3 regions of the Alteromonas sp. 4NS20-0143 genome follow, and region 2 is predicted to be linked to each of the others. Evidence: predicted binding sites of a transcription regulator. Region 2 holds the regulator's gene; each other region holds the start of a gene.
What was found. The regulator MetJ, encoded in region 2, represses methionine synthesis genes. The targets are predictions, from matches to a motif close to TAGACGTCTAGACGTCTA.
Positions count from the first base shown of each region.

Region 1: a site for MetJ is predicted at 4,992-5,009, ahead of serA (phosphoglycerate dehydrogenase). Genes of this name have one in related genera too.
Region 3: a site for MetJ is predicted at 4,550-4,567, ahead of metA (homoserine O-succinyltransferase MetA). Genes of this name have one in related genera too.

Region 1 covers NZ_BAAJLR010000003.1:379,402-386,231, forward strand. The annotation lists gene AC27HD_RS08875 (ribokinase) at 1-559, shown strand, start outside; gene AC27HD_RS08880 (nucleoside hydrolase) at 581-1,525, shown strand; gene AC27HD_RS08885 (ATP-binding protein) at 1,594-3,210, shown strand; gene AC27HD_RS08890 (5-formyltetrahydrofolate cyclo-ligase) at 3,414-4,220, shown strand; gene rpiA (ribose-5-phosphate isomerase RpiA) at 4,301-4,957, shown strand; gene serA (phosphoglycerate dehydrogenase) at 5,065-6,294, shown strand; gene AC27HD_RS08905 (DUF481 domain-containing protein) at 6,412-6,830, opposite strand, start outside.
Region 2 covers NZ_BAAJLR010000008.1:40,845-47,674, forward strand. The annotation lists gene metF (methylenetetrahydrofolate reductase) at 1-476, opposite strand, end outside; gene metJ (met regulon transcriptional regulator MetJ) at 639-968, shown strand; gene AC27HD_RS15265 (malic enzyme-like NAD(P)-binding protein) at 1,173-2,390, opposite strand; gene AC27HD_RS15270 (hypothetical protein) at 3,044-3,358, shown strand; gene rpmE (50S ribosomal protein L31) at 3,677-3,889, opposite strand; gene priA (primosomal protein N') at 4,425-6,617, shown strand; gene AC27HD_RS15285 (SPOR domain-containing protein) at 6,746-6,830, shown strand, end outside.
Region 3 covers NZ_BAAJLR010000002.1:320,481-327,310, forward strand. The annotation lists gene metH (methionine synthase) at 1-2,466, opposite strand, end outside; gene AC27HD_RS05140 (homocysteine S-methyltransferase family protein) at 2,476-3,543, opposite strand; gene metA (homoserine O-succinyltransferase MetA) at 3,547-4,485, opposite strand; gene AC27HD_RS05150 (DUF2802 domain-containing protein) at 4,725-5,159, opposite strand; gene AC27HD_RS05155 (chemotaxis protein CheW) at 5,260-5,751, opposite strand; gene AC27HD_RS05160 (chemotaxis protein CheW) at 5,768-6,667, opposite strand; gene AC27HD_RS05165 (ParA family protein) at 6,674-6,830, opposite strand, start outside.

The DNA of each region.
Region 1 (6,830 bases), on a different contig from region 2:
TACTGCTAAAACCGTTATGGCTGCGTTAGATGACACTAAGCCCTCAGACTGGGTACTAACGCAAAACGAAACTAGCAGCATTGACGAAGTGCTTCGCCAAGCAAAAGAAAAACAGCTAAAAGTTGCCTTTAACCCTGCGCCAATGAGCGAGTCGGTTAAAGCGTTGCCTCACGATTGTATAGACTTGCTTATCGTTAATGAGACAGAAGCAGCCGCATTAACTGGTAAAGAAGCAATGGATGACATTGTTGCTGAATTTAAGCAGCAGTGGGCCCACTGTGAGGTCATTATCACCTTGGGTAAAGCCGGTGTAATGATGCTTAGAAAAGGCGAAGTCGTTAACGTTGATGCCTTTTCTGTTGATGCTGTCGATACGACCGCCGCAGGCGATACCTTCATCGGATACTTCTTATCAGCATACAGTCATCACACAGACGCTAAACAGGCGCTTAAACGCGGCTGCGCGGCATCAGCAATTGCGGTTACACGAGAAGGCGCTGCGCAAAGCATTCCAACTCAAAAAGAAGTAGACCGTTTTTTAGCAAAGCATTCCGGCTAAAATTATTCCAGAGAGAATTTCATGGCACATAAAATAATATTAGACACCGATCCGGGCATTGATGATGCAATGGCCATATTTTTTGCATTTCAATCACCTGATATTGAACTGCTTGGCTTAACAACGGTTTACGGTAATGTTCCCGTTACAATGGCTGCGCAAAATGCCCTAACGCTTTGCGAACTGGCTGGCAAAAACGACATTCCAGTAACGAAAGGGGTTGGCATGCCGTGGGTTGGCGAAGAGTCGACCTATGCTCACTTCGTTCATGGAGAGCACGGATTTGGCCACATTAAGCCAGAGCCGCCTAAAGGTGAGCTTGACCCACGCAGCTCGGCACAGTTTATCGTTGATATGGCCCGTAAATACCCAGGCGAAATCACGTTAGTTGCAATAGGCCCACTTGGAAACCTAGCGCTAGCGCTTCGTTTAGAGCCAGAACTTCCTAAGTTGGTTAAAGGCGTAAGCATTATGGGCGGTGCTGCGTTTGTACCTGGCAATGTAACGCCGGTTGCAGAAGCGAATATCTGGAATGATGCTTATGCAGCAGAGATTGTGTGCGCTGCAGATTGGGATTTAACCATGTTTGGTTTAGACGTAACCAACGACGTTCCATTTGCGCCTACATTTGTTGACGTACTTGCTGAGAAAAACCCAACGCTAGGTGGTTTCGTACAAGAAAGCGCTCAGTTCTATATGGATTTTTACTCGCAAAATAGAGAAGACAGAGTGTGTTTCTTCCACGATGCGTTTCCTATTGCCCACCTTCGCCACCCAGAGCTTTTCGAATTAACCGAAGGCCACGTTAGGGTTGGAACAGGCGAGCTAGACAGAGGCCAAACGGTGGTTGCACCTAAAGGCACAACACCAAGTCCGCTTTGGAACGACGCAAATACCATCAAAGTAGCGACAAAAGTAGACCATAGTAGACTTGAGAAATTGTTCATAGACACCTACGCTCTTTAGTAATATTGTTAGGGGAATCAGTAGATTCCCCCTACTAACATGTACTATTGAGGTTAAAAACCAGTACTATGAAGTCTGCACCTATTCCAGAGAACGAAAAAGAACGGTTAGCTGAACTTCTAAGCTACGACATCTTAGATACTGAAGCTGAAAAGCTTTTCGACGATCTTACTGCGCTTGCCTCACAAATTTGCGGTACGCCTATCGCGCTGATTAGTCTAATCGACCTTGATAGGCAGTGGTTTAAATCTCGCGTGGGCCTTGATGCCGAAGAAACATCCCGCGATATTGCATTTTGCTCGCACGCTATTTTGCAGCAAAAAGTATTCGAAGTTCCTGATGCCACTAAAGACGAACGTTTTCGCGACAATCCCCTTGTAACTGGCTCTCCTGATATTCGATTTTATGCGGGTGCACCGCTTATTACCCCTTCTGGTTATCCAATTGGCACGCTTTGCGCCATTGATAAAAAGCCAAATAAACTAACAGAAGAACAGAAAAAAGCGCTGGAAACACTGGGGCAATCAGTTGTCGCCCATTTAGAATTAAAACGTAAAAATAGAGAGCTTGAGCGCACAAGCCAATTTAAGTCTGATTTTTTGTCTTATGTTAGCCATGAAATTCGCACGCCGCTTAACGCGATTAACACGTTTAGTAATTTACTAGAAAGTGAGGCTCGAAAGCTGTCGCTTCCATCTCAATTTAGTTCGTCACTGTCGCACATTAGTAAAAGCGGCGAACGCCTGCTAGAGATCGTCAATTCAGTGCTTGATATTAAGCAGATAGAAGCGGGTAAAATGCGTGTGATGCCACGCGCTGTTAATACGAACGATTTTTTCACTCACCTGTTTTCAGTAACCCGGGTTCGCGCCGAACAAAACGACATCACCTTTACTGCTACATTAGATACTAGCCTTCCGGCCTCTATTTATTTAGATGACACTAAGTTTGGGCAAGTTGCGCTAAATATACTTTCCAATGCCATTAAATTTACGCCTAGAAATAAGGCGGTGACTTGTCTAGTAAAATACAAAAAAGGCGCCTTAATATTTACTGTTTCCGATGAAGGTATTGGTATTAGCGATGACGACCAGGCGCGCCTATTTACTCGATTCGAGCGTATGGATAATGCACATAAAATACCTGGTTCTGGTTTGGGACTGAGTATATCTAAGCAACTGGTTGAGCTAATGGATGGCTCAATAAAGCTTAAAAGTAAGCTGCAAGAAGGTACAAGAGTCAGTATCTCAATTCCATCTGCGCAGATGGACCAAAATCATGTGTCAGAAGCCTCCCCTCAAAATGCTTCTGCCCAACTTTCTATCTCAAGGCCTGTTAATATTCTGATTGTGGAAGACCATCAGATTAACCAAGCGGTGATCGTAGCGCTTTTTGAAAAATTAGGGCTGGCGTTTACCATTGTTGATACCGGTGAACAAGGCGTTGAATACATTGAATCCAATCACGCCGACCTTGTTTTAATGGATATCAATTTACCCGGTATTCAGGGCGACCAAGCATCGAGGCTGATTAAAGCGCAATACCCTAACCTCCCTATCGTAGCACTCACCGCAGATGCTATTACTACGTCAGACACTTTGAAAGAGAGAGGACTGGACGACGTGTTGACGAAACCGATTAATGCAGCAAACTTGGTAAAAGTGCTTAATCATTATCTTGGTTAAGATTGCCTCGGTTAAGATTGCCTTGGATAAGATTATCTTGGTTATGACTGCCTTGGTTAAGAATACATTGGTTAAAAATACCTTGGTCAAAAGTGTCTATTTTAAAAGGGCTTTGACCGAGCTAGCCTAGATTAAGCGTGCACTCATTGAAGGAATGATTAAAAGCATGATTAAGAGCAAGTTGGTTTGAGAGTAGCATGGCGATGAGTGAGTTTTTACCCAATACTGAACGTGTTGAGAGCAAAGCAAGCCTACGCAAACATTTGCGCAAGAGTCTGAGAAAAGTAAGAAATAGTATCCCCCCTGAGCAACGTGCACATTCTGCGCTGCAAATTAGCCAACAGCTCAACTCGTTACCCTGCGTGGCCGCAGCAAAAACAATTGCTGGGTATTTGGTGAATGATGGAGAGCTAGACCTCAGCGCCTTTATGCAGGATGCGTTTACCCGTGCCAAAGATATGCACAAAGAAGTGACGAGCAGCTTCGATTATTCATCTACGTCTCTCTCAGCATCAACAGCTGCATCAGCTCTTACACCAAGTCCTAAATCAGCTCTTACAACGATGCCCACCACGTTCTCACTGCCCATACTACATCCTGTTTGTAAAGGCCACCTGCTGTTTCTTGAGTATGGCCCACATACCACGCTGGTAAAAAATAAATACAACATTGATGAGCCTGAACTGGCCTGCCACAACGTTGTTCCCACTAGCACCATAGACGTTATTTTAATGCCATTGGTGGGCTTTGATAGCAAAGGCAACCGACTGGGCATGGGCGGCGGTTACTACGACCGTACGCTAGCATTTACTCAAGTTACTCAACTTACTCAACTTACTCAACTTACTCAACTTACTCAACTTACTCAACAGAAGCCCATTTTGATTGGCATTGCACACGATGAGCAAGAAGTTGAGACCCTGCCCTTTGAGCCTTGGGATATTCCGGTTGATATTATTGTGACCCCTAAGCGAATACTCACCTTTTCTGATATTAAGCCCAAATCATAGGTCCATTTCTTTTAAAGACATAAAGCTGCGATTTTGCGCCTTATCGGTTACACTTCAAGCAAACCAAAAGGAGAGTAACAATGGATCAGAACGCGAAAAAACAAGCAGTGGCAAAAGCGGCGATAGACTATGTTGAACAAGACAGCATTGTTGGAGTAGGCACAGGTTCAACCGTTAACTTTTTTATTGAAGAATTAGGCAAAATCAAACATAAAATAGAGGGGGCTGTATCAAGCTCTGAAGCCTCTACAGAAAAGCTTAAAGCATTAGGCATTGAGGTTTTCGAGCTTAACGACGTTAGCAACCTATCGGTGTATATTGACGGGGCCGACGAAGTCACCGAACACAAGCATATGATTAAAGGCGGAGGCGCTGCGCTTACACGTGAGAAAATAGTGGCTGGCGTGGCAAAAACGTTCGTGTGTATTGTTGATGACAGTAAGCGCGTTCCTGTCCTCGGTAATTTCCCCCTTCCGGTGGAAGTGATCCCTATGGCGCGCTCTTTTGTGGCTAGAGAGTTAGTGAAATTGGGTGGCGATCCTGAATACCGTCAGGGTGTCGTGACCGACAATGGCAATGTCATTTTAGATGTCCACAATTTAGATATACTCAATCCTCGTGAATTAGAGCAAGCAATTAATAATATTCCCGGTGTTGTTACTAACGGAATTTTCGCTTTGCGCGGCGCGGATATCGTGCTTTCAGCAACCGATGAAGGTGTAAAAACCTTTAAGTGAAATACTCCTTTTAACTGAGGGCGTTTTCTGTTATTTTCCTTTTAGACGTCTAGATGGCTCAACCCATATTTTCGAACCGAAACACAACAGCGAGAGACAGCGAGTTCATGAGTAAAGTTTCACTTGAGAAGGACAAAATCCGAATTTTATTGTTAGAGGGTGTTCACCAGAGCGCGCTCGAAACACTGAAAAATAACGGTTACACAAACATTGAGTATCTTAAAACTTCTCTTCCAGAAGATGAGTTGATTGAAAAAATCAAAGATGCCCACTTCGTCGGACTCCGTTCTCGTACCCAAATTACTGAGAAGGTGGTGGATGCCGCTAAAAAGCTCGTTGCCATTGGTTGCTTTTGTATTGGTACAAACCAAGTTGACCTAGCTGCTACTCAGCGCCGCGGTATTCCTGTGTTTAACGCGCCCTTTTCAAACACTCGCTCTGTTGCCGAGCTAGTGCTAGGCCAAATTATTCTTTTACTTCGTCAAGTGCCAAGCAAAAATGCAAAAGCACACCGCGGAGAATGGGAAAAGACTGCAGTTGGCTCTTACGAAGCAAGAGGCAAAACGCTGGGAATTATTGGGTATGGCCACATTGGTACGCAGCTTAGCATCTTGGCAGAACACTTGGGCATGCGCGTGCAGTTTTTTGACATCGAAGATAAGCTAGTGCTGGGTAACTCAGCTCAAGTTAAGTCTCTAGAGAAACTGCTTAACACCTCTGACGTAGTTACGCTTCACGTACCTGAGACACCTGAAACGCAAAACATGATAGGTGAAAAAGAGCTGTCACAAATGAAGCCTGGCAGCATACTCATTAATGCGTCTCGCGGAACAGTGGTTGATATAGACGCGCTATCAGGGGCACTTAAAAGCGGCCAGTTAAATGGTGCTGCCATTGACGTATTCCCAGTAGAGCCTAAGTCGAATGGCGAAGAGTTTGAATCACCTTTACGAGAATTCGACAACGTCATTCTTACGCCACACGTTGGGGGAAGCACCCAAGAAGCGCAAGAGAATATTGGTATTGAAGTGGCGGGTAAGCTTGCAAAATATAGCGATAACGGTTCAACCCTGTCTGCAGTTAACTTCCCAGAAGTATCGCTGCCAGAGCACAACAGCCGCTCACGCTTGCTTCACGTTCACAAAAACCAGCCAGGTATTCTTACGCAAATTAACCAAGCGTTTGCAGAGAAAGGCATCAACATTGAAGCCCAGTACCTTCAAACGAACGCTGAAATTGGTTACGTTGTAGTAGACGTTAAAGAAGACAGAGGCTATGAAGCCCTTGCTGAACTTCAGCAAATTGACGGCACTATAAAGACACGTATATTGCACTAGGCTGCATAGCGGCACGTTCAAATGGTGAATAGCCCAAATAAAAACGCCGCATCGACAAATGTCTATGCGGCGTTTTTTTATAGCTAAACAGTGAATACTGCTAGCGAATCGGCTGGTTTAAAAGAAGTTATATACCAAGCTAACTGCTGTTTCGGTATCAAGATTATCTCTGTTATCAGCGACGTCTGAGTTATGGTCCATTTTGAACGACAAACGCATTGAAAGGTTGCCTGAGATCACTGCAGTCAATGCCGATTCAGCACGAGACTTTGTATTCTCAGAACCTACTTCCGTACTCAGTGTTTGAGTAAACTTAGACGTGTCTGAAATTAACCACGAGTAGGCTGTTGAAGCACGGACAATAACACTGTCTTGATCTTCGCCATCTTGCGTTTCAACAAACGAGTAACCCGGACCAATTGAATACTCTAATGTATGTCTCTCGTTCTGTAATACCTTTTGGTTCCAACCCAGTGCTAGTGTAGCTTGATAATTAAAGTTGCTAAGGCGGTCATCTTCGAAGGACGCAAAGCCGA
Region 2 (6,830 bases):
TTGCGAGCTTCGGGGTGTTTTTCAGGGTAGGCAGCAACTGATATATCAAAATCAGCAACCTCTTTCAGTAAGGCCACTAAATCCGATGCATACATTTCAGTGTTATCCATGCCCGGCGGTAAATCACCACGCAAAGCAACAATGCGGCGTATTCCTGAATCCCAGTAGTCTTGCGCAATTTGCCTTAATTCGTCTTTACTGGCGTCAACGCAAGTAAGATGAGGAACTGCGGCGACGCCTGTTTGCTGCTGAATGCGCTTGACCACATCGTGAGTTCTGTCTCGTTCGCCACTATTTGCTCCATATGTCACCGACATGTAGCTTGGCTTCAGTGGTGCTAAACGCTCAACTGATTTCCATAGAGTTTGCTCCATGGCTTCCGTTTTAGGGGGGAAAAACTCAAAGGAGACGTCAATATCACGCAGTTCCGATAGGGACTGGTTGAGCGCATCAATGCCTTGTGCATAAGAAACCATGTATTTTTTCTCTCTACTAGCGATATGGATAGACGTTTAGACGTCTAAATTAAAGAATATATGTCTAGACGTCAAGAGGTTTACACTGCTCAATTGACCTTTTCGTGAACTCGTTTAGAATTTCCCTTCATAACATAAATAAAATAAGACCGAGTTAGTACTATGGCAGAATGGAATGGTAAATATATACACCCCTACGCAGAGCACGGTAAGAAAAGCGAACAGGTAAAAAAAGTCACTGTTTCAATACCGATTAATGTGCTGAAAGCGTTAACTGACGAACGCACCCGTCGCCAAATTAATAACTTGCGACATGCAACTAACTCAGAATTGTTGTGTGAGGCATTTCTTCATGCCTTTACAGGTCAGCCTTTACCGAACGATGATGATTTGCGTAAAGACAACGGCAACAGAGTGCCTGCAGAAGCAAGAAGAATTATGGAAGAGATGGGCATTGATCCCAGCTTCGAAAATGAGCCTACCGAAGAATAGGGTAGAGCGAATGCACCTAAGTATGACAGTGTGACGCTGTCATACTTAGGTGCTCAATTTAATAAAGCCGCTTTAATAAAAGCGCTTTAATAAAATCAGGTTAATAAGGCCGACTTATCAAAACGTAGCGTCTGTGTTTTACACTCGCTCATACGCCTTTTTATTAAGCCTGTTTCTCAAGCGTAATGGCTAAGACTGAACGTCTTAAATGCCAGCTACCCCAGAGTCTATGGCAGCTTTTGATACTGCACTAGCAATGCGTTCGCACAAGCGGGGGTCCATGGGTTTAGGGATAATGTAGTCCTTTGAGAAACTAAGACTTTTGCTATTGCTCGCGGCAAGCACCTCAGCAGGTACTTCTTCTTTTGTTATGGCGCGCAGTGCCTCAACGGCAGCTACTTTCATTTCATCGTTTATAGCGCTTGCTCGTACGTCTAATGCGCCGCGGAAGATAAACGGGAAGCAAAGTACATTGTTTACCTGATTTGGGTAATCTGAGCGACCGGTTGCCATAATGAGATCATCTCGTACCGCATGAGCGAGGTCTGGCCTGATTTCAGGGTCTGGGTTAGAGCAAGCGAACACGATAGGGTTATCGGCCATAAGCGCCAATGTTTCCGGAGGAAGAAGGTCTGGGCCAGACACGCCCACAAATATATCAGCACCGTCCATGACGTCTTCTAGGGTTCGCTTGTCGGTGTTGTTAGCAAATAACGATTTATGTTCTGTTAAGTCTTCGCGACGAGTGTGTATCACTCCTTTTCTGTCGAGCATGTAAATACGCTCGCGCTGTGCACCGCATTTTATTAGCAACTCCATACAGGCCACGGCAGCGGCTCCCGCTCCTAGACAGACAATTTTGGCATTTTCGATATTTTTGCCCTGAATTTCTAGCGCGTTAAGCATTCCGGCTGCGGTGACAATTGCGGTGCCGTGTTGGTCATCGTGAAAGACGGGGATTTTACAGCGCTTAATAAGCTCTTGCTCTATTTCAAAGCACTCTGGCGCTTTGATATCTTCAAGATTGATACCGCCGAACGTATCAGCAATATTCGCTACCGTATTGATAAACTCTTCGGTAGTTCTGTGCTTCACTTCAATATCAATAGCGTCGATACCAGCAAAACGCTTAAACAGCAGCGCTTTACCTTCCATTACCGGTTTTGAGGCTAGTGGACCCAGATTACCTAAGCCTAAAATAGCAGTACCATTACTGATAACCGCCACCAAATTGCCTTTAGCCGTATACTTGTATGCGTTGTCTGGATCTTCAGCTATTTCTCTTACTGGCTCGGCAACGCCTGGGCTGTAAGCAAGCGCTAAATCATCAACGCTGTCTGCGGGTGTCGATAGCTCAACGCTTATTTTTCCTGGCGTAGGCTTGGCGTGATAATCGAGAGCGCGTTGTCTAAAATCTGACATGTGAAATAGATTCCTTGAGTGTAGGGTTCATGGATATTGCTATATGTTTAAAGGGTAGCGCCTACTGGCCATTTTTTTAAAGGCTAGCTGCATCAAATCCGGACTGTTATCCGTGTTATTTATCTGTGTTATTCTTGCTTGAGCGCACGTGGTAACACTAACACAGGCCATGGTGGTCTACATATCTGATCAGAGTTACTAGGGCGTGCTCTATTGTGCTACTTAATTACGCTAATGGGTCATAATTAATGTAGGTGAGAGAAACTCGTTAGACCAGTAAAAGCAGACTATGTTTGTCATTCATACATATTATGTTTATTTTTTATCTCATATTTCTTCTGTATTTGTACGGTCTTTCAAATAATGAGTCAAAATTAAAATAGCGAGTCAACAAGACCGGCGAAAAGGCGCTTGGCATAGAGCGACCTGGCATTGAATTACCTGACAGTAAGCTACCTGATTGAGAGCCTTCTGATACAGAGAAAACTGTTGAAGAGTTATATACATAGAAACTAGGTATTTAGACGCTAGCTCTTTAAAAGCGACGTTTCAAATAGCTATCCAGTAAAGAGAAAAGCCCTAGCAAATATAAATTCTAATGCTTAAGCTTCGGGCTAGCGGCTTTAATGAATAAAAATGGTGAATGTGAAAATATGACAGAACGTCGATTAATCAGCGAGCTTACTGAGGTTTGCGAGGGGCTAAAAAAACAAGACAATGGCTTTGTTTGGCTCACTCATTTAGGGCACTGGCGCAACCCAGAGATTGTGGCCGTGTTTGACACCGAAATAAATCGCAACCGCGCGCTTGAACAAAACTGGGAGGCGACATTTATAACGCAGGTAGAGATAGCGCTGGAAGGAATTAAGTCTAAGCCTGTATCTGTGCGTTTTGATAGTGAGGAGGCGTGCGCAAAACAAAGCCAGGGAAATTGGGATACGCATTTCGCTAAAAACGTCACTCATTAGGTCTTCATATCTGAGATCTATCAACGCACTGCCAGCGCTCTCTTGTGCTCGCGCACAATTCAGTGTTTTCTAGTGCTCGCGCACAATTCAGTGTTTTCTAGTGCTCGCGCACAATTCAGTGTTTTCTAGTGCTCGCGCACAGTGTTTTCTAGTGCTCGCGCACTATGATACCTGTTCTCTTTGTCGCTCAATGGCGGTTCTATCTTCTGTTTATGCAGAAGCCCATGGAGCTGGTCATTCAAAAGCTATCTAAAAAGCAGGCAATAAAAAAGCGCCCTAAGGCGCTTTTCCAACTCAATACTTAAAAAAGTACGAAGTTTATTTCTTGCTAAGAGCACCGAAACGCTTCTTGAAGCGATCAACACGACCACCAGTATCAACGTTACGTTGTTTACCAGTGTAGAATGGGTGGCAAGAAGAACATACGTCTAGGTTGATGTCTTTACCCATTGTAGAGCGGATTTTCATTACGTTTCCGCAAGAGCATGTTGCTGTCATTTCAGCGTATTCTGGGTGGATACCTTGTTTCATGGGATTACCTCACAATAAGGCCGTATCGCTATTCAGCCCGAAGCCAAACACCATACGTAACTTAATATTCAAATGATGAGCGGTTCTTAGAACAACCCATCGCAAAAGAGCGGCGGATAATAAAGGAAGCTGCGCCAGCGATCAAGCGCTTTATGAGTTTAAAATATCCGTACTCTTTGTTGTGTCACCTTGATATAGAGCCACTGCACCTGCGGTAACACGCCGCGATTACGAACATTTTAAATCTCGCTGAGTGGGTAATTATCTATGCGGACTGGTATTGTGTAACCAAAGCAAAAAATAGGGTCAAAAAATAGGGTTAGTAAGGTAATCTAAAACTATTTGAGATGGTTTTATGGCAGCGATGAAATCTGTGTTTAAATATCCCATATCTTAACTCTCACGCTAATCGTGAGTATTCATTCTTGTTAACTGTGCTCGTTATATTAGCTCGTCGTATAAGCTCGTCATATTAACGGTTAGCTATCGGGCCTAATAAACAACGAAGACAGTAGCTTTAGAGGTGCGTTCTACCATGGCTTATATTTGTGTTGCGGTGCCAGTGCCTCTGCGACAGTTGTTTACTTATACTTATCATTGCGATTTAGCCGCAGGCGTGAGAGTGCGCGTGCCCTTTGGCCCAAGAAAGCTGGTGGGTATTGTTGTTGACGAGCCAAACAAAGACGCTCCTGAGATAGAGAATGCCGATAAGTTAAAGGCCATAGAGACGGTACTTGATGAAGCTCCCGTCATAGATGCAGTGCTTTTGAAAATGGCACAGTGGCTGTGGCAATATTATCATCATGCACCCGGTGAAGTGCTTCACACCATGCTTCCTGTTTTATTGAGAAAGGGTGAAACAGCGCAAGTATTGCCAGAAGAAAGAATACGGCTGACTGAAACGGGGGAACACACTTCATCTGATGAACTAACACGGGCACCAAAACAAAAAGCATTTTTTGAGGCGCTACAAAAATCCAGTTTGTCAGCGCAGCAAAGTCGAAAGTTATTTGGTGCGCCAGCGGTTAAATCCCTTATAGATAAGTCACTTGCCGAAGTGGTTGATGTAGTGCCTGAAGTGCGAGAGCAAGAATGGCTATCGACCATAACCATTGATGAAAAGCCCATTCCCGATACCGAGCAGTCTGTTGCCATTGCAGCGCTTAATCAGCAGCAGGGTAAATTTGCCGTCAGTTTGCTTGAAGGCGTGACGGGAAGCGGAAAAACCGAGGTCTACTTACAGGCCATCGAGCCTTTATTACAAGCCGGTAAACAAATACTTATACTTGTCCCCGAAATTGGATTGACTCCACAAACCGTGTCTCGCTTTGAGAAGCGTTTCAGTATCGATGTTGGGGTATTGCACTCCCAGCTTTCTGATAAAGCTCGGCTGCGGGTATGGCAGCGGGCAAAATCTGGTGAGTTAGGCATCGTTATTGGAACCCGTTCAGCAATTTTTACTCCTCTTGCTAACCCAGGGATGATCATTGTAGATGAAGAGCATGATGAGTCGTTTAAGCAGCAAGATGGGCTTCGCTATCACGCCCGCGACTTGGCGGCGATGAGAGCGAAACAACACAGTATTCCTTTACTGTTAGGTAGTGCAACCCCCGCTTTAGAAAGCCTTAATAACGCTTTAGGTGGGCGGTACGCCCATTTACACCTTACCCGCCGAGCAGGTGGTGCACAGAATACCCACCAGCATCTTCTAGATGCGCGAGATCAACCTCTGCATTACGGTATATCACAAGCGCTGTTAACCATCATGCGCCAGCATATTAATGCGGGAAACCAAGTGCTGGTATTTGTGAATCGTCGCGGATATGCGCCTGCGTTATTGTGCCACCACTGTGGTGAAACGGTAACCTGCAAGCGATGTGACAGACCTTACACCGTGCATAAGTCGCAAAATCGGTTGCAGTGTCACCACTGCGCCGGCACCAGGGCAATGCCAAGGCAATGTGAAGCTTGTCACAGCGCGTCCCTCGTTACCGCAGGTACCGGCACAGAGCAAGTGGAAGACGGGCTAGCCTCTTTGTTTCCAGATGTTAAGCAGGTGCGTATTGATAGCGATACGGTGCGAGGAAAGGATAAACTTCATCAAACCTTAGATGCCATTAATCGCCAGGAGTATCAATTACTTGTTGGCACTCAGATATTGTCGAAAGGGCATCACTTTCCTCACGTTACGCTTGTGGCCGTGCTTGATTGCGATGGTGCCTTGTTTAGCGCCGATTTTAGAGCGCCTGAAAAGTTAGCACAGCTAGTCACTCAGCTTGCAGGGCGTGCAGGAAGAGCCAGCAAGCCCGGCGAAATGTGGTTACAAACTCACAACCCCCACCATCCGCTGTTACAAGATTTAGTGAATAACGGCTATGGCCATTTTGCCCGCCATGCATTAATGGAGCGAAAGGCGGCAGGGCTACCTCCTTATATCAGTCAATTTGTGGTGCGCTGTGAAGCTGCTGACAGTGCGTTGGCGTTTGCCTTTTTAAGTGGAAGCCGCAGTGTGTTTGCGGCGAGCAACAATGACATAGAAATGAGTGGCCCTTTTCCATCGTTAATAGAAAAACGACAGGGGCGCTTTCGGTTTATGTTGATATGCAGCCACAACAAGCGGGCTCCACTTCATAGCGTATTACGCCAGTCACTGCCGTTTTTGCAGGCACTGCCTCAGGCGACAAAAGTGCGATGGTCGGTGGATATTGACCCAACAGATTTCAGTTAGCTTGTTAGCGAGCAATACGTTAAAATTCGCATTACAGTACATATCATCACAGTACATATCATCAAAGTACATAGCATTAAATGCCAAATTTGGTGTTTTAGCGACAACATGTAGGAATATTGCCAACTATGGCTCAACGCGATTACGTCTCCCGTGGACGCTCACAAAAAAATAAAAAAACGCCCAAGAAAGCGCCAGGCAATGCCAATAGTC
Region 3 (6,830 bases), on a different contig from region 2:
CCACATTGCATAACTTTCAGTAAGCGTCATGCCGGTGTGCTCTTTTGCAGATAACAAATCCCAAATGAGCTGTTTCTCAGTATGCTCTGGACACGCCGCATAACCTGGCGCAGGTCGAATACCCTGGTACTTCTCCCTAATGAGTTCTTCATTGCTTAAGGTTTCATTAGGCGCATAGGCCCAATACTTCAAGCGCACCTGCTGATGAAGGTATTCAGCAAACGCTTCAGCTAGGCGATCAGCAACGGCTTTTACCATAATGCCATTGTAGTCATCACCGGCCTTAATATATGCATCGGCAAGGGTGTCCTCACCTATGCCGCCAGTAACTGCAAACGCGCCGATATAATCTGCAATTCCGCTTTGCTTTTCAGCCACAAAATCGGCAAGGCAGTAGTTGGCAAATTTATCTTTTTGGGTTTGCTGACGCAAATGATGTGCAACCCCTTTTACCGAAGTGCGGCTCTCATCTGAATAGACTTCGATATCGTCGCCCACCCTATTTGCGGGAAACAACCCTATCACGCCTTTTGCTTCAAGTGAGCTATCAGCAATAATTTTATCTAACATGGCGTTGGCATCAGCAAACAATGACGTTGCTTCTTCACCAACCACGTCATCATTAAGGATTCGTGGATATTTCCCTGCTAATGACCACGTTAAAAAGAAAGGCGTCCAGTCAATATAATCTCGTAATGTAGCCAAGTCTGCGGTGATAGGCGTTACACCAAGCTGCGCTGGCTTAACAGGGTGCTCAGCAAAATTGACTTTGCAGCCATTAGCTCGCGCAGCCTCAAGTGTAACAGGCTTACTGCGGGGCTTTTTACGAGCATGCTGCTCTCGTACCGTATCGTATTCTTTCGCTAATTCTTTTGCGTATATATCCCGCGAACCTTTGTTCAGCAATTTCTGACACACGCCTACTGCACGACTCGCATTAGGTACATAGGCCACAGCTGGATGATAGTTTTGCTCTATCTTAACGGCAGTATGGGCTTTCGACGTTGTTGCACCACCGATAAGCAGTGGCATATCAAAACCTTGGCGCTCCATCTCTTTAGCCACGTACACCATTTCATCTAGCGACGGTGTAATGAGACCCGAAAGGCCAATCATATCCACATTTTCTTCTTTCGCTTTTTGAAGAATATTTGCCGCGGGCACCATGACACCCATATCAATAACTTCAAAGTTATTACACTGCAAAACAACACCAACAATATTTTTGCCGATATCGTGAACATCACCTTTTACGGTGGCCAGTAATATTTTACCGTTACTTTTATTATCGTCAGACTTCTCAGCTTCAATGTATGGCTGTAGGTGAGCGACTGCTTTTTTCATTACTCGGGCAGATTTAACTACCTGAGGTAAGAACATCTTACCTTCGCCAAATAAATCCCCGACGACATTCATCCCATCCATGAGCGGGCCTTCAATAACGTGTAGCGGGCGTTCAGCCTCTAGACGCGCTTCTTCGGTATCATCAATAATGTAATCGGTAATCCCTTTTATCAAAGCATGCTCTAAGCGTTTACTTACGTTTTGTTCTCGCCAGGTAAGATCTTCTTTTGCCGCAGCCTTTCCATCGCCTTGGAACTGTGGCGCAATATCGAGTAGCCGCTCGGTGCCATCGCTGCGCCTGTTTAAAATAACGTCTTCTACCGCTTCGCGAAGTGCCTTGGGAATCTCATCGTACACCTCAAGCTGACCGGCATTAACGATGGCCATGTCCATCCCCGCTCGAATAGCGTGGAAAAGAAAAACCGAATGCATAGCTTCGCGAACAGGGTTATTGCCACGAAACGAAAATGAAATATTGGAAAGGCCACCTGAAATGTGCGCATAGGGGCACGTTTTGCGGATAACACGTGTTGCCTCAATAAAGTCGACCGCGTAGTTATCATGCTCTTCAATGCCGGTTGCGACAGCAAAAATGTTCGGGTCAAAAATAATATCTTCGGGAGGAAACCCAACTTGTTCAGTGAGGACCTTATAGCTTCGTTGACAGATTTCAACTTTGCGCTTTTGGGTGTCTGCTTGGCCTTTTTCATCAAACGCCATAACAACCGTAGCGGCGCCATATCGTTTGATTTTTTTCGCTTGTGCAATGAAAAGTGCCTCACCCTCTTTAAGGCTTATGGAGTTTACAATGGCTTTGCCCTGTACGCATTTAAGCCCGGCCTCAATGACGTCCCATTTTGAGGAGTCAATCATGATAGGCACTCGGCTTATGTCAGGCTCAGACGCAATAAGGTTTAAAAACGTCACCATTGCCTGCTCTGAATCGAGCATCGCCTCATCCATGTTGATATCGATGATTTGCGCACCGTTCTCAACTTGTTGACGAGCAACGTCGAGTGCAGCTTCGTAGTCACCGTCCAAAATGAGCCGTTTGAATCGAGCTGATCCGGTTACGTTGGTTCTTTCACCAATATTTATAAATGTAGAAAAATCTGCGCTCACATTGCCCTCCTAGTGTACAAATGGCTCTAGGCCTGACAGACGCATTTTAGGTTCAAATGCTGGAACTTGACGAGGCTTAATGCCCGCAACGGCGTTGGCTATATCACTTATGTGCTCAGGCGTACTTCCACAGCAGCCTCCCACAATATTGACTAAGCCAGATTCCGCCCACTCTTTGATATGTTCGGCCATTTCAGGGCCTTCCATATCGTATTCACCAAACTCATTGGGCAGCCCAGCATTGGGGTGTGCTGAAATTAAACACTCTGAAATAGTGGCAACTTCATCAACATACTGTCGCAGAAGATCAGGGCCTAATGCACAATTAAGTCCGAAAGAAAATGGACTAATATGACGCATAGAGTAATAAAACGCTTCGGCGGTTTGACCTGATAGTGTGCGCCCCGATGCGTCGGTAATAGTACCCGACACCATAACTGGCAAGGTTTTACCCACTTTCTCAAAGGTTTGCTCAACAGCAAAGGCCGCCGCTTTGGCATTTAGCGTATCGAAGATGGTTTCAAGCATAATGAGGTCAGCACCACCTTCAATGAGTGCTTCGGTAGACTCGCTGTACGCGTTAACTAATTCGTCAAAGGTGACGTTTCGTTTGCCCGGGTCATTTACATCTGGGGATATTGACGCGGTGCGGTTGGTAGGCCCAAGTACGCCGGCAACGTAACGAGGCTTGTCCGGTGTTTTTAGACTGTATTGTTGCGCAGCTTTTTTAGCCAGTTTTGCAGCTGCCACGTTAATATCACGAGATATGGCTTCCATGTCGTAATCGGCCATGGCGATGGTGGTGGCATTAAACGTGTTCGTCTCAATAATATCGGCACCTGCGTCTAGGTAGTCGCAGTGAATTTGGTAAATGAGGTCGGGCTGAGTTAATACAAGAAGGTCGTTGTTCCCTTGAACATCGCAATGCCAATCGGCAAATTGGTCGCCGCGATAGTCATCTTCTTCCAGTTTATGGCGTTGGATCATGGTGCCCATGGCGCCATCTAGAATTAAAATTCTTTCTTTTGCGGCACTGGCTAAACTAGCTCGTGCTTTCGAATCAAAATCGTTACTCACGCGTTACCTCTTTGGCTGTGGTTTTTCAGCTAACTGGCTTAAATCGTACGGCGTTGTTTGATAAACGTAATAGTTAAGCCAATTTGTAAACAATAGACTTCCATGGGAGCGCCATTGAACTAAAGGCGGTTTAGTAGGGTCATTGTCAGTGAAATAATTGTTCGGCACCGCTGGGTGTTGACCAGCCTGCACGTCACGCAGATATTCGTCTTTTAGCGTGTCCGGTTCGTACTCGGGGTGTCCGGTAACAAACACCATCCGTTTGTCTTCAGAAGCTACAATGTAAGCGCCCACTTCCTCTGACTCAGCCACTACATTAAGACCTTCAACACCATTATAAAGTGATGTGTCTATGTGACCGTAACGAGAGTGTGGTGCTGCAAAGGGAGAGTCAAATCCACGCAGTAATTCGTTGTTTGGATCGTTGACATTGTGCTGGTAAACGCCTGAAAACTTTTCGTTTCGAAGCTCCCGCGTCACGCCGTAGAAATGATACATTGCCGCGTGAGCAGCCCAGCATAAATAGAGGGTTGAGTTAACGTGGCGCTGGGCCCACTCCAAAATAGTTTTCATATTTTCCCAATACTTTACCTCTTCATAATCGAGTAAAGCAAGGGGGGCACCCGTGACAATCAATCCGTCATACTTTTTATTCGCCACGCTGGAAAACTCGTGATAAAAGGCATCCATATGAGACTGTGGCGTATTTTTTGGTGCTTGGTTATCGATGCGAATAAAGTCCACATTAATTTGCAATGGCGTATTAGACAACAATCTCAGTAACTGCACTTCTGTCTCTATCTTATTGGGCATTAAATTAAGAATACCCACTTCAAGAGGACGAATTTCCTGACTCGCCGCTCTATCCATATCCATAGTGAATATGTTTTCACCTAACAAGACATTCTGAGCAGGCAGTTGCACAGGGATACGGATTGGCATAAATAACTCCAGTCGAAAAAAACGATAACTGTATTGTGGCGAATACTGTGAATATGTCAACATCTTTACGTCTAGACGTCTAAACGCAAAGTTGGTAGGGAAGTGGAGGAAACTGGGAGGGAAGTGTATGAGCGCTAGATAAGAGTAAGAAAGATTAGAAAATATATAAGTGGCATGCGCGCATCACGCACCATTAAGACAAACGCAAAGAAATACTGAAAGGTAGCAGCAATAAAGAACTAGCAGCCCGACTTGTGCACCATAACAAGCATCTCGGCTTCGGCACGGGGAATATCGCAGGTTTCAATGATTTCTTCAATCGTGGCGCCTTGTTTGACTAAATCAGCAGCCCGCTGATACAGCTTTAACGATGGATCTTGAAATTTTAGCTCTCGAAGCTGATTGTCCACGTCTTGCTGCTTTTCATCAATACGCTGTAAATGCTTACTGATCACAACGCTTCTAGCCTGAATTTCAGATTGCTGGTTGTTAGCATCATTAACTTGGACAGCAATGTTCGACAGCTCTGTTGAGACCTTGACGGTAAGGTTTTCTAACAATTCAGTTGTTTTGCGAAGTTTTGTATAAAGCACTATAACGGCGATAATAAGTAAAAAACTGATTATCGCGAGTATACATTCAACCAGTGACAGAGCAGCAAGCTGCAAGTCCATATGCGACACACCTAAATGAGACAGGGATACAAGGGGGAGCTGACGGCACACGTGCCATCAGCTCTACTTTCACTACATAGTACTTACTAAAGCCTAGTCACTAAATACTACTCAGCTCGTCCCACTCTTCATCGCTTAGCAACTTGTTCAAATCGACTAAGATAAGAAGCTCGCCATCGCGATTGCTTACGCCTTGTATAAACTTAGCACTTTCTTCAGTGCCTACGTTTGGCGCACTATCAATTTCAGACGACTTCAGATACACCACTTCAGCGACGCTATCGACGAGTATGCCAACGACTTGTTCATCAGACTCTATGATAACAATACGCGTATTGTCGGTAACTTCGGTAGGAGGTAAACCAAAGCGTGCTCGCGTATCGATAACCGTAACAACGTTACCACGCAAGTTTATTATTCCTAACACATAGTCAGGCGCACCGGGCACCGGCGCTATTTCGGTATAACGCAATACTTCTTGTACCTGCATTACATTAATACCGTATGTTTCATCACCTAGGCGATATGTCACCCACTGAAGGACTTCATCGTTGCTGTCAGTGCCGTTATTTTTCATCTTTTCGTCGCTCATGAACCTGGCTCCCGTACTATGGCGTCTGGTCGTTGCTGCCTAAGCCTTTGTTAAGCATAGATATTAATTCTTCAACGTCAATTAATGCACACATCTTTTCTTTAACCATCCCCGCTAACCAAGGACGTTTACCAGTGGATCCGCGCCATTTGACATCATCTTTTGTTAAATTAACGGTGTTAACGAGCTTTTCGCTAGCTAATCCCCATTCGCTTTCTCCCAACATGATCATGTATCGATAGTTAAGAGATTCAGCGAGTTCTTCGGTATATTTTTCTGGCATTACCCACTTTGCTGAGTCTACTACACTTAGTTTAGACTCTCTGTGCAACATTACACCCATAAACCAGTCAGGTTTTCCAAAAAGTGGTGCAATTTTATCTATTTGGTGAATTCCACCAAGGGTGGTTAATGGAACGGCAAGGGTTAACCCTGCCACTTCAAAAAATAACGCCTGAAAACGAAAGTCTAGACTATCTTGTAGTGCAACCTTCGTTTTTGCAGCTATTGTTTCTTCATCGCGACTTTTTTCAGTAGACGAAGAATCTCTAATTTCCAGTTCATCTGTGGTGATAACCCCAGGCGTTTTTACACTGGAATCAGCTACGTTTTCGTGTTCTGTTAATTGACGGCTATCTTTCGCACTACTTAGTTCACGTAAGCTATTCTTTTCATAAATGCCGTGCTCAGAAACGTTTTGCTCAGCTTTCAATGTAACGGCATCAATCACATCGTTATCTTGAGGCAGCGGTATAGTATCTTTAACTAACCGCTCCTCAGTAATGTGATGAGAAGCTTGCTCAAGCAGCTTAGCTGCCCGTGCGGTTGCGTCGTCAGCCACTGCAGGCTCTTTGAGCAAACCATCTAAATACGCTTCCATCACGTCTTCACGTGCAAACGGAGACTGCTTACTCATCGCTCATTATTTCCCTAACACTTCAAGCAGTTTACCGTAGGCCGCAACGCCTCGTGTTTTCGGATAGGCCGCTGAAATGGGCAATTGCACCAAGCTAGCATCTCTAAAATGCGTATCAACTGGAATAACGCCTTCCCAAACACGCTCACCGTAATCGCTCATT